Linked DNA regions of Methyloterricola oryzae. The protein of the gene in region 2 interacts with the protein of the main gene of each other region in a pairwise test. Links are inferred from orthologs where the notes say so. Each region holds a gene or a part of one and is shown on either strand. Other genes may lie near its edges.

Evidence for each region.
Region 1: the proteins of ybgC (region 2) and acpP interact in binary tests that used the Escherichia coli proteins (3 or more experiments, as listed by UniProt). The link is inferred for Methyloterricola oryzae from one-to-one orthologs.

The regions. Positions count from the first base shown.
Region 1 is NZ_JYNS01000002.1:313,444-319,474, reverse strand. What follows is about bases 764-3,481. They hold acpP (acyl carrier protein), read right to left. Parts: upstream 2,379-3,481; coding sequence 2,148-2,378; downstream 764-2,147. Other genes in these bases: fabD (ACP S-malonyltransferase), read right to left, coding at 3,327-3,481; fabG (3-oxoacyl-ACP reductase FabG), read right to left, coding at 2,593-3,330; fabF (beta-ketoacyl-ACP synthase II), read right to left, coding at 820-2,061. Outside these bases: pabC (aminodeoxychorismate lyase), read right to left, coding at 1-678; more of fabD, read right to left, coding at 3,482-4,280; EK23_RS05195 (beta-ketoacyl-ACP synthase III), read right to left, coding at 4,294-5,253; phosphate acyltransferase PlsX, read right to left, coding at 5,250-6,031. UniProt on the Escherichia coli protein: Carrier of the growing fatty acid chain in fatty acid biosynthesis.
Region 2 is NZ_JYNS01000002.1:82,956-89,014, reverse strand. Bases 1,329-4,074 are described here. They hold ybgC (tol-pal system-associated acyl-CoA thioesterase), read right to left. Parts: upstream 3,042-4,074; coding sequence 2,616-3,041; downstream 1,329-2,615. Other genes in these bases: ruvB (Holliday junction branch migration DNA helicase RuvB), read right to left, coding at 3,044-4,072; tolQ (protein TolQ), read right to left, coding at 1,949-2,626; tolR (protein TolR), read right to left, coding at 1,512-1,952; tolA (cell envelope integrity protein TolA), read right to left, coding at 1,329-1,515. In the rest of the region: more of tolA, read right to left, coding at 1-1,328; Holliday junction branch migration protein RuvA, read right to left, coding at 4,088-4,684; crossover junction endodeoxyribonuclease RuvC, read right to left, coding at 4,681-5,199; EK23_RS04235 (YebC/PmpR family DNA-binding transcriptional regulator), read right to left, coding at 5,213-5,959.

The DNA.
Region 1 (6,031 bases), 230 kb from region 2 along the record:
GAATCGCCCCTCGTCCACGATCAGCCCCTCCGCCGCAGCCAGCCGCAACACATGGGTGCGCATCACGCCACGCACGCCGCAACGGTCGAGCTTGGGCGTCAACAGCCTTCCGCCCATGCGCAGAAACAGGTTGCTCATGACGCCCTCGACCACGAAGCCTTCGCTGTCGCATAGCAGGCCTTCACGGATATCCTCCTCGTCCCATTCCATCCTGGCAAGCACCTGCTCCAAACGGTTGAGGTGCTTGATGCCTGCCAGCGCGGGATTGATGCCGAGGGTGGCGCTGCAGAATCGCGCCCGGATGCCAAGCACGGCGGCGTCTTCCGGATAGTCGGGTAAGGCGTGCCAGCGCAGGACGCGGGTAGCATGCGCCTCGGCCGGGATACGGTAACCGCGGCCGCCGCTGCCACGCGTCAGCATGATCTTGAGCACCCCATCGCCGTTGGCCTCGGCCAACAGCTTACTTTCGGCCGCAAGAACCGTGTTTCCGGGAAAGGGAATTCTGAGGCGCTCGGCATCGGACGCCAAACGGTCCAGATGCAGCGGTAGCAGCAGGGGACGCCGGCCGGCGATGCGCAAAGTCGTGAACACCCCGTCGCCGTACTGGAATCCGCGGTCAGTCAGATCGACTGAAACAGCTTCCGAGCCATTGATCAGGGCTGTCTCGCTAGAGCGCATCGCTTGCCGCCGCAGGATGGTTCACACAACTTCGCTTGAACGCTGAGCGCTCGCGGGAGGCGCGGGCGCACGATAAGCTTTCCATGCCTTGAGGCATGAAGGCCCGGAGCCTCGAACGGCTCCGGGTGGAACTCCGCCGGATCAGGCGAAACGGCGGAAGATCAGGGTACCGTTGGTGCCGCCAAAGCCGAACGAATTGGACATCACCACGTCCAGTTTGGCCTGGCGGGCCGTATGCGGCACATAATCCAGATCACACTCCGGATCCTGGTCGTCCAGGTTGATAGTCGCGGGAATCACCTGGTCGCGCAGGGCCAGCACGGAAAATATGGCTTCCACGCCGCCAGCGGCGCCCAGCATGTGACCCGTCATGGACTTGGTGGAACTCACCGGCGTGTGGTATGCCGCTTCGCCCAAAACCGCCTTGATCGCCTTGGTTTCCGCCAAATCACCAGCGGGTGTGGACGTGCCGTGCGCGTTGATGTAATCCAGCTGATCGCCGTTCAGACCCGCATCCCGCAGGGCGTGGCGCATGCAGCGCGCGGCACCCTCGCCACTCTCCGGGGGCTGCGTCATGTGGTAGGCATCACCGCTCAGTCCGTAACCGATGAGCTCGGCATAGATGCGGGCACCGCGCCGGGTAGCGTGTTCCAGTTCTTCCAGCACCAGCACGCCCGCGCCGTCGCTGAGCACGAAACCGTCACGGTTCCGATCCCAGGGCCGGCTGGCTTTCTGGGGATCATCATTGCGGCGCGAGAGGGCGCGCGCCGAGGCGAATCCGCCAAGGGCCGTCGGAGACGTGGCCATCTCCGCGCCACCCGCCACCATAACGTCGGCATCACCGTAGCTGATGAGGCGAAAAGCGTCGCCGATGGAATGGGTCGCTGTGGCGCAGGCCGTGACAATAGCGAAGTTCGGCCCCTTCAGCCCATACTTGATGGACAAATTCCCCGAGATCATGTTGATGATGTTGCTGGGAACGAAGAACGGCGAGATCTTGCGCGGCCCGCCCTTGAGGAAGGCACTGTGCCCGTTCTCGATGCCGGTGATACCACCGATGCCCGAGCCGATCACCACGCCGATGCGATCCGCATTGGCTTCTGTCACCTCAAGGCCGGCGTCATCGAAGGCCTGACTACCGGCTGCCATTCCGTAATGGATGAAGGTATCCATCTTCTTGGCGTCCTTGTCCGGGATATAGGCCATCACGTCAAAGTTTCTCACCGAACCGCCGAAGCGGGTGGAAAAATCGCTGACATCAAAATGTTCGATGGGTCCTATACCGCTCTTGCCATTGAGCACATTCTCCCAGGACTCCGCCACGTTCAACCCGACCGGGCATACCATCCCCATACCGGTCACTACAACACGTCTCTTGTTCAACGAAATTCCTCAGGAAGGAAAAACCACGGCTGCAAAAAACAACGCCCCACGGGGACCTGCGTCCCCATGGGGCGTCAGCCGCGAAATCAAAGGTGGGATTCGATGTAATCGATCGCCTGCTGGACGGTGGTGATCTTCTCGGCATCCTCGTCCGGGATTTCGCATTCGAATTCTTCCTCCAGAGCCATCACGAGTTCAACCGTGTCCAAGGAATCGGCTCCGAGATCGTCGACGAAAGAAGCCTCGTTGGAGACTTCCTCTTTCACGCCCAACTGCTCGGCTACGATCTTTTTAACACGCTCTGCAACGTCACTCATTGTCTTATATCCTCGATGTTTCTCTTGAATTTAGCGTTTGGGAAATTGTAATTTGAAATCCGGTCAAAACAAACTTTGCGCGAAACCGGCCATTTAATTCTTGTATTTCCGCCCATCGGGTCCGGGCTCCCCAAAAGCGGCGTAACAATAGCACGATCGAGGATGATAGTGAACGTTTTGCACAAATTGCCACTCATCCCCGACACTTGACCGTCTAGGCCATATACATGCCGCCGTTGACGTGCAGGGTCTCCCCGGTGATGTAGCCCGCCTGATCGGAGCACAGAAAAGCGACAGCCGCGGCAATTTCCTCCGACTCACCCAGGCGCGCCAGCGGAATGGACGAAAGCAGGGCCTTCTTGTGCTCCTCCGGCAACGAACGGGTCATGTCGGTATCGATGAACCCCGGCGCCACGGCGTTGACCGTGACATTGCGGGAGCCCAATTCACGCGCCAGCGACTTGGTAAAACCGATGACGCCAGCCTTGGCCGCCGCATAGTTGGCCTGACCCGCGTTGCCCATGGCGCCGACCACCGAGGTGATACTGACGATGCGCCCATGGCGGGCCTTGACCATGCCACGCAGACAGGCCTTGCTCATGCGGTAGACCGAGGTGAGATTGGTCTGGATGATGGCATCCCACTCCTCGTCCTTCATCCGCATCATCAGGTTGTCCCGGGTAATGCCGGCGTTGTTGACCAGGATGGTGGGAGCCCCGAATTCCTCTGACACCGCCTTGACGAAGGCCTCCACGGCCTCGCTGTCGGCCACGTCCAGCACCATGCCCTTGCCTTTCAGGCCGGCATTGGCCAACGCCTCCGAGATGCTATCGGCGCCACCCTGCGTGGTCGCCGTGCCCACCACCGTATGTCCATCGGCCGCCAGGCGCATGGCGATGGCCCGACCGATACCCCGGCTGGCGCCGGTCACTATTGCTACTTGAGCACTCATTTCACAAGCTCCACGGATTTAGCCAGGGAATCGGGGCTGAACAGCGCCTCGAAGCGCGGCCCCTCCACGATGCGCTTGCCCAGTCCCATCAGCACTTTGCCAGGCCCGCATTCCACGAAACGGTGAGCGCCCTGCTCATGCATGAATCGAACCGAATCGGACCAACGCACGGAGCCACACAACTGTTTCGCCAGCACTGCTCGGATCACCTCCGGGGCGGCATGGCTGACCACGTCCACATTGTGCACGACCGGAATCTTGGGGGTCTCGACCGCCACCGCCTCCAGCGCCGCACGGAAACGTTCGGACGCTTCCTCCATCAGAGGACAGTGCGAGGGCACGCTCACCGGCAACAAGACCGCGCGCTTGGCGCCTTGCTCCTTGGCGGCTTCGATCAGGCGGTTCACCGCGGCAGCATGCCCCGCCACCACGATCTGGCCAGGCGAATTGAAGTTGGCCGGCGCAACCAGCTCCGCGTCGGACGATATCTGGCTGCACAGCCCGACCACTTGCGGATCGTCCAGGCCCAGGATGGCCGCCATGGCGCCTACCCCGGCCGGAACGGCCGACTGCATCAGTCGGGCGCGCTCACGCACCAGGCCGATGGCGGCGGCGAACTCGATGGATTCGGCGCACACCAGGGCCGTGTATTCGCCCAGGCTGTGGCCGGCCATCCACCCGGGCAGCACCGGTGAGCATTTTCGCCACACCCGCCAGGCCGCAACCCCCGCCGCCAGCATGGCGGGCTGGGTGTTCTCGGTGAGATTGAGTTGTTCCGCCGGGCCTTCACTGGTCATTTTCCAGAGGTCGATCCCCAGCACCTGCGAAGCCTCGGCAAAAGTCGCCTGCACTTCCGGGTGCTCGGCCGCCAGTTCCTTGAGCATGCCCACGCTTTGGGAACCCTGCCCCGGAAACAGGAAGGCCAGGCCGTTGTCTAGCACTGTTGTCATTGTTTTTCTCCCTTCAGAAGCGGATCAGGGCGGAACCCCACGCGAAACCGCCGCCAAATGCTTCCACCAGAACATTGTGTCCGCGCTGGATGCGGCCGTCGCGCACGGCCTCATTCAAGGCCAGGGGGACCGAAGCGGACGATGTGTTGCCTTGATCCTCGATGGTCACCACCACCTGCTCCATGGACATGCGCAGTTTCTTGGCCGTGGCGGCGATGATGCGGATATTTGCCTGATGGGGCACCAGCCAGTCCACATCGGCTTTGGTGAGACCGTTGGCATCCAGGGTCTCGTCGACGATGCGGCCGAGGGTATTGACGGCGATCTTGAAAACCTCGTTGCCCTGCATCTTGATGAATCGCTCGCCTTCATCCCCCTCCAACCCCCAGTTGGGCAGGTAGAGCAGGTCCTGGTACTGGCCATCGGAACAGATATGGGTGCTGAGAATGCCCGGTTCATCCGAGCCCTCCAGCACCACCGCGCCGGCGCCGTCGCCGAACAGGATGCAGGTGGCGCGGTCGCTCCAGTCCACCAGGCGCGAATTGATCTCGCTGCCCACCACCAAGGCACGTTTGGCGAACCCCGTACGGATGTATTGATCGGCGATGCTCAGGGCGAAAATAAAGCCGGAACACGCCGCCTGGATGTCGAAGGCGGCACACTGCCGGATGCCGAGGCGTTGCTGCAGCAAACAAGCGGTGCTGGGAAACACCCGATCGGGCGAACTGGTGGCCAGGATGATGAGATCCACGTCTTGGGGCTGCAGTCCAGCGGCCTCGATGGCCTGGCGGGCCGCGATTTCACCCATGCTGGAGGCGGTTTCGTCGTCGCCGGCGATATGGCGGCAGCGGATGCCGGTGCGCTCCATGATCCACTCGTCCGATGTGTCAACCATGCGCGCGATGTCATCATTGGTCCTGACGTTCTCCGGAAGATAGCCGCCGGTGCCGGTGATGCGCGAGAACCGACTCACGCGCTCTGCCTCTGGTCTTCGGCAAAGATCTCCGCGACCCGTTCCCCGATGCGCGCCGGCACCGCCTTCTCGATCTCCAGCACCGCAATCTCGATGGCACGGGCGAAAGCCGTGCGATCCGCATTGCCGTGGCTCTTCACGACGATGCCGCGCAGGCCCACCAGGCTGGCACCGTTGTACTGGCGCGGATCGAACCGCTTGCGGAAGGAGCGCAACACCGGCAGGGCGATGAGACCGGCCAGTTTGGTCAGTACGTTGGCCGAGAACGCTTCCTTCATGGTGTGACTGATCAGCTTGGCCACGCCTTCGCTGGTCTTCAGCGAAACATTACCCACGAAGCCGTCCGTCACCACGATATCCACGGTACCCGTGAATAGGTCATTGCCTTCCACATAGCCAATGAAATTGATGTGGGAGCCTGCTATCAGACGCGCCGCCTGCTTCACCTGTTCATTGCCCTTGATCTCTTCCTCGCCGATGTTGAGCAGGCCGACGGTGGGATTGGGAATATCCTCGACCGCCCGCACCAGCTCGTAACCCATCACCGCGAACTGCCGCAGGTGCTCAGCGCTGCAATCCACGTTGGCGCCCAGATCCAAGACATGGGTATGCCCCTTGAGCGAGGGGACGGTTGCGATGATGGCAGGCCGGTCGATGCCAGGAATCGTCTTGAGCACGAACTTGGCTATCGCCATCAAGGCGCCGGTGTTGCCGGCGCTGACGCAGGCCCCGGCGACGCCCTCTTTCACCAGATTGATGGCGACGCGCATGGAGGAGT
Region 2 (6,059 bases):
CTTGCGCTGTTTCTCAGCCTCTGCGCGCTTGCGGGCTGCCGCCTCGGCCTCGGCCTGTTTCTTGAGCTCGGCTTCTGCCTGGCGTCGTGCTTCCAACTCCGCCGCGCGCTTGGCTTCCGCATCGGCCTTCTTCTTGGCTTCAGCCTCGGCCTTTTTCTGTGCGGCCAACTCCGCCTGCCGCTTGGCTTCGGCTTCAGCTTTCTGACGGGCGGCCGCCTCCTGAGCGGCACGCTGCCGGGCCTCGCGCTCGGCTTGCGCCTTGGCGTCTGCTTCGGCCTTCTTGCGGGCCTCGCTCTCTGCCTGGCGCTTCGCTTCCTGTTCAGCGGCTCGCTTGGCCTCTGCGGCCTTTTTCTGCTCCGCCAGCTCCGATTGTCGCCTGGCCTCGGCTTCCGCCTTGCGCTTGGCGTCGGCCTCAGCCTGCTTCTTGGCATCTGCCTCAGCAGCGCGCTTGGCTTCCGCCTGTTTCTTCGCCTCCGCTTCGGCACGCCGCCTAGCCTCGGCATCAGCCGCCTTCTTTTGCTCCGTCAGTTCCGCCTGCCGCTTCTGTTCCGCCTCGGCCTTCTTGCGCGCCTCCACTTGGCGCTGGGCCTCGGACTCTTCCCGCTTGCGCGCCTCCAACTCGGACTTCCGCTTCGCCTCGACCTCGGCCTGATGCTTGGCCTCCAGCTGCGCTTTCTTCTCCGCCTCGAGCTCCGCCTGACGCTTCGCTTCCAGCTCCGCAAGGCGTTTGGTTTCCGCGGCTCTTTTTTGCTCTGCCAGTTCGGCTTGCCGCTTCGCCTCGGCTTCGGCTTTGCGCCTCTCTGCCTGATCGGCCTGTCTTTTGGCCTCAGCCTCGGCCTTCTTCTGAGCCTCCTGTTCCAGGCTGCGTTTGGACTCGGCCTCTGCCTTCTTCTGGGCCTCCTGCTCCGCGCGGCGTTTGGACTCGGCTTCCGCCTTTTGTTGCGCACGACGCTGACCTTCTGCTTCTTCCCGGCGCTTTTCTTCGGCCACGCGGCGCTTATCCGCTTCCTGCTGCTCGGCGCGCTTGCGCGCTTCCTCCTCCGCGTGCTTGCGCGCGGCTTCCGCCGCCAAACGTTTATCTTCCGCCTGCTTGCGCTCTTCGGCTTCCGCCTTGCGCTCCACTTCCTCTTTCTTCTCCCTCTCTTCCGCCTTGCGCCGGGCATCCTCTTGCTTTCGGCGCTCCTCGGCGGCCTTTTCTTGCCGCTGGCGCCGCTGCCGCTCGGCTTCTTCAGCCTGAGCAAGCTGCTCCTGCACCGATTTTGCAGTCGATTCCTCAGCCTTCTCCCTTGGCGCTTCGGCCTCGGGCTCCTTGCTCTCGGGCCTGCCAAGCGCTTGCATCGCCGCCTGGATCTGCGCCTCGTCCATGATCACCGCCTCGATGATCTCTGGCTGCGGGGGGAGTTCCGGGGGCTTGACCGAATCGAAGTTGATGGCAAACAGCAGGAACAGAATGGCGTGCAGGATCAGCGAGAGCGCCAAAGGCCCCCGATTACCGCGCATCCGGGTTGCGATCATTCTGTGACGGGACTGGTCATCAAGCCTACGGTGGGAACGCCGGCCTGTTTGAGCCTTGCCATGACGGTCACGACGCGGCCGTAATCCACCGACTTGTCGCCGCGGATCAGCACGGGCCGGTTGGGCTTGTCCTGCAGCGCCGCCATCACCCGTCCGGGCAGTTCGTCGGTGTCGACCGCCACGTCATCCTGGGCGCCGGCATCCACGAACAACTGGCCTTCCGCATTGATGCTCACCACCACCGGCGGATCCTGAGCGGGGTCCACGGTCTTGGCTTCCGCTTGCGGAAGGTCCACGTCCACGCCGGTTTGCAACAAAGGCGCCGTGATCATGAAGATGATAAGCAGCACGAGGGAAACGTCGATGTAAGGAACGACGTTGATCTCCGCCATGGGCTTTCTGCGGCTCCCGCGGCCGCCGCCGGATTGCACGTTCATTTGGCGTGCGCCTGACGATGCAGCAGGCTCAGGAATTCCTCGGTGAAGGCCTCATAGCGATTGGCCAGACGCCCGATGTGGGTGGAAAAGCGGTTGTACGCCATGACCGCCGGAATGGCGGCGAACAAGCCCATGGCCGTGGCCACCAGAGCCTCGGAGATTCCCGGCGCCACCATCGCCAAGGTCGCCTGCTTGACGCTGCCCAGAGAGCGGAAGGAATTCATGATGCCCCAAACGGTGCCGAACAGGCCCACATAAGGGCTGGTCGAACCCACCGTGGCCAGGAAAGGCAGGCGCTCGTCGAGCCGGTCCAACTCGCGCGATAGCGCCACCCGCATGCCGCGCTGAGCGCCTTCCACCACCGCATCGGGAGTGATGCCCGGCTGCTGCCGCAATCGCGCGAACTCCTTGAAGCCCACCAGGAAAATGTTCTCCATGCCCTCGCTGTCATAGTCCTCGCTGGCCAGTTGACGATACAGATCGGCCAGGTCGATACCCGACCAGAAGCGTTCCTCGAACTCGTCCGAGGTCTGCTCGGCGCGCCGCAATTCCTTGAACTTTGAGAAGATATAGGTCCAGGAGACCACCGACGCCAGCATCAGCATGAACATCACGATCTGCACGACCGCGCTGGCTTCCTTGATCAGGGTGAATATCGACAGGTCAGAATTCATCTTTGATCCGTTGCAAAAGAAAATCGGGGATGGCGGTGGGCCGCAGCATGTCCGCGGTCAGACAGACGATGCGGATGCTCGCCTGGCACAAAAGGTCTCCGGCGGGTCCTTCCCGCCGAATCTCCTGGGTAAAGCTCAGGCTGGCGCGTTTCAACTCGGAAATTTCGGCGGTAACTTGGAGTTTGTCGTTGAAGCGGGCCGGTTTCAGGTACTCGGCCTGGACCGACCTCACCGCGAACAGCACGCCGTGTTCCGCTCGCAGCGTGTCCTGTTCGAACCCCATGGCCCGCAGCCGCTCGGTGCGCGCGCGCTCGAAGAATTTCAGGTAATTGGCGTAGTACACCACGCCACCGGCGTCGGTGTCCTCGTAATAGACGCGCACCGGCCAGAAAAAGCCTGTTTCCGCGGGTTCCATGTTCAGAACAAGTCTTCGTTGCGGGGTTCAGGCCGGGGCGGCTCCAGGCCGAAGTGCAAATAGGCGGTGCGTGTCGCGACCCGGCCCCGTGGCGTGCGCATGATGAAACCCTGCTGGATCAGATAAGGCTCGAGCACATCCTCGATGGTGCCGCGCTCCTCGCTGATGGCCGCCGCCAAATTGTCCAGGCCGACCGGGCCGCCGTCGAACATGTCGATCAAGGTGCGTAAAAACTTGCGGTCCAAGGGATCGAATCCAACCCGATCCACCTTCAGCATCTCCAGGGCCTGGGCCGCCAGATCACGCGTCACCGCGCCGTCCGCCTTGACCTCGGCGAAATCGCGCACGCGCCGCAGCAGGCGATTGGCAATGCGTGGCGTGCCCCGCGCGCGGCGGGCAATCTCACCCGCGCCTTCCGGACTCATGGCAACGCCGAGGAGGCTGGCCGAGCGGCTGACGATCTGGGTCAATTCCTCGACGGTGTAGAACTCCAGGCGATGGACGATGCCGAAGCGGTCGCGCAGGGGCGAAGTGAGCAGGCCGGCGCGAGTGGTCGCGCCCACCAGGGTGAACGGGGGGAGGTCCAGTTTGATGGAGCGCGCCGCCGGCCCCTCGCCGATCATGATATCGATCTGGTAGTCCTCCATGGCCGGATACAGGACTTCCTCCACGGCGGGGCTCAGCCGGTGGATCTCATCGATGAACAGAACGTCGCGCGGCTCCAGGTTGGTGAGTATGGCAGCCAGATCGCCGGCCTTTTCCATGACGGGCCCGGAGGTCTGGCGAATCTTCACACCCATCTCGTTGGCGATGATGTTGGCCAGGGTGGTCTTGCCCAGACCCGGCGGACCGAAGATCAGTACATGATCCAAGGCCTCCTGACGCGTGCGGGCCGCCTGGATGAAGATCCCCATCTGCTCGCGCATGGCCTTCTGGCCCACGTAGTCCTGCAGCAAGCGCGGCCGCACGGCGCGGTCGATGACGTCCTCAACGCCGCCGCGAGGACTCACCAGACGCTCTTCCTGTGACATGGAATCCATCATGGCCTACTTCGCCGCGCCTTGCAGGGCCTGGCGGATCAGGTCTTCGGCCGTGCGGCCCTCGCTCGGAAGCTTGCGCACCATGGCGCCCGCCTCCTGGGGCTTGAAGCCCAGCGCAACCAGTGCGCCGACCGCTTCCTGCACCGCCGACGCCTCGCCGGGCACGCCGATGCCACCAGGAACGGCCGGTGCGACTCCCAGGTCGGGCAAGCGGTCACGCATCTCGATGATGAGGCGCTCGGCGGTCTTCTTGCCGATCCCCGGCAGGCGCACCAGTACCGAAGTATCAGCCGCCTGGACGCAACGCTGGAACTCGTCCACGCTGATGCCCGAAAGGATCGCCAGAGCCAGCTTCGCGCCGACCCCGCTCACCCGGATCAGGCTGCGGAACAGGGCCCTTTCAGACTCGGAGAAGAAACCGAACAAGGTGTGCGCGTCTTCGCGCACCTGCAGATGGGTGTGCAGCATGACGGTCTCGCCGACCGCCGGCAGTTTGAAAAACGTGGACATGGGCGCGTCCAGCTCGTAGCCCACGCCCCCGACGTCGATCACCAGAGACGGCGCATGCTTGGAGGCCAGCGTCCCGCGCAGAAAGCCGATCACAGCCTGCCTCCCGCGGCGCTGCGGCCTGCGCCCTGAATGCGTCGCAAGGTTTGCTGCGTATGCAGGTGGCACAGGGCCACGCCCAAAGCATCCGCGGCGTCAGCCTGGAGAGCCCCCGACATGTTGAGCAGGATCCTGACCATGTGCTGGACCTGCACCTTGTCGGCACTGCCCTTGCCCACCAGCGCCTGCTTCACCTGACGCGCGGCATATTCGAAGACCGGCAGGCCGCCCGCCAGGGCGCCGCAGATGGCCGAACCGCGGGCCTGTCCCAATTTGAGTGCGGAATCGGCGTTCTTGTGCATGAACACCTGCTCGATCGCCAGTTCATGCGGCGCATAGTCCTGAACGACGCGAAACACGCCGTCGTAAATCTGCTTGAGACGGTCCGGGAACGTTTCCGTGTCCGTCCGGATGCAGCCGCAGGCCACCAGCACCGCCCCATTGGCGCGCTCGTCGATCACGCCATAACCGGTGGCCCGGGAGCCTGGATCGATCCCTAAAATGCGTGTCAAGGCACCTCGCCTGTCAGGCAATCTTTTCGAGGATTTCTTCGCTGATATCAGCGTTGGAATACACGTTCTGCACGTCGTCGAGATCTTCCAGCCGCTCCAGCAGGCGGATCATCTTCTCCGCGTCCTCCTGGCTGAGCTGGCTGCTGGTGCTGGCGCGCATGGTGACCTCGGCGTTCTCCGCCGCCAGGCCGCCTGCGCTCAAGGCATCGCGTACCGCCTCGAACTGCTCCGGCGTGGTCAGGACGTCAAAGGAACCGTCATCGTTGGCGACCACGTCGTCGGCGCCCGCCTCCAATGCGAGTTCCATGGCTTTGTCTTCGTCGCTCCCAGCCGGAAAGCTCAATACACCCACCTTGCTGAACAAATAAGCCACGGAGCCGTCCGTGCCCAGGTTTCCACCCGATTTGCTGAAGGCGTGGCGCACTTCCGACACGGTGCGATTTCGGTTGTCGGTGAGGCAATCCACCATGACGGCCGTGCCGCCCGGGCCATAGCCCTCGTAGCGGACCTCCTCGAAGTTGTCGCCCTCGCCGGCGCCGGTGCCTTTCTTGACCGCCCGCTCGATGGTGTCCTTGGACATGTTCGCGGTCAGCGCCTTGTCGATGACGGCGCGTAGACGCGGATTATTCCCGGGATCGCCGCCCCCGGCGCGGGCCGACACGGTGATTTCCCGTATCAGTTTGGTGAACAGCTTACCCCTGCGAGCATCCTGGGCCCCCTTGCGATGCTGAATATTGGCCCACTTGCTATGACCAGCCATGATGGAGAGAAAACCTCGCTAGAAAACGACAAACAATTAACGCGCCATTCTAGCATCAAGGAGACGAGCCGGCGACGCCCGCACGCCTGCGCGCACGGGC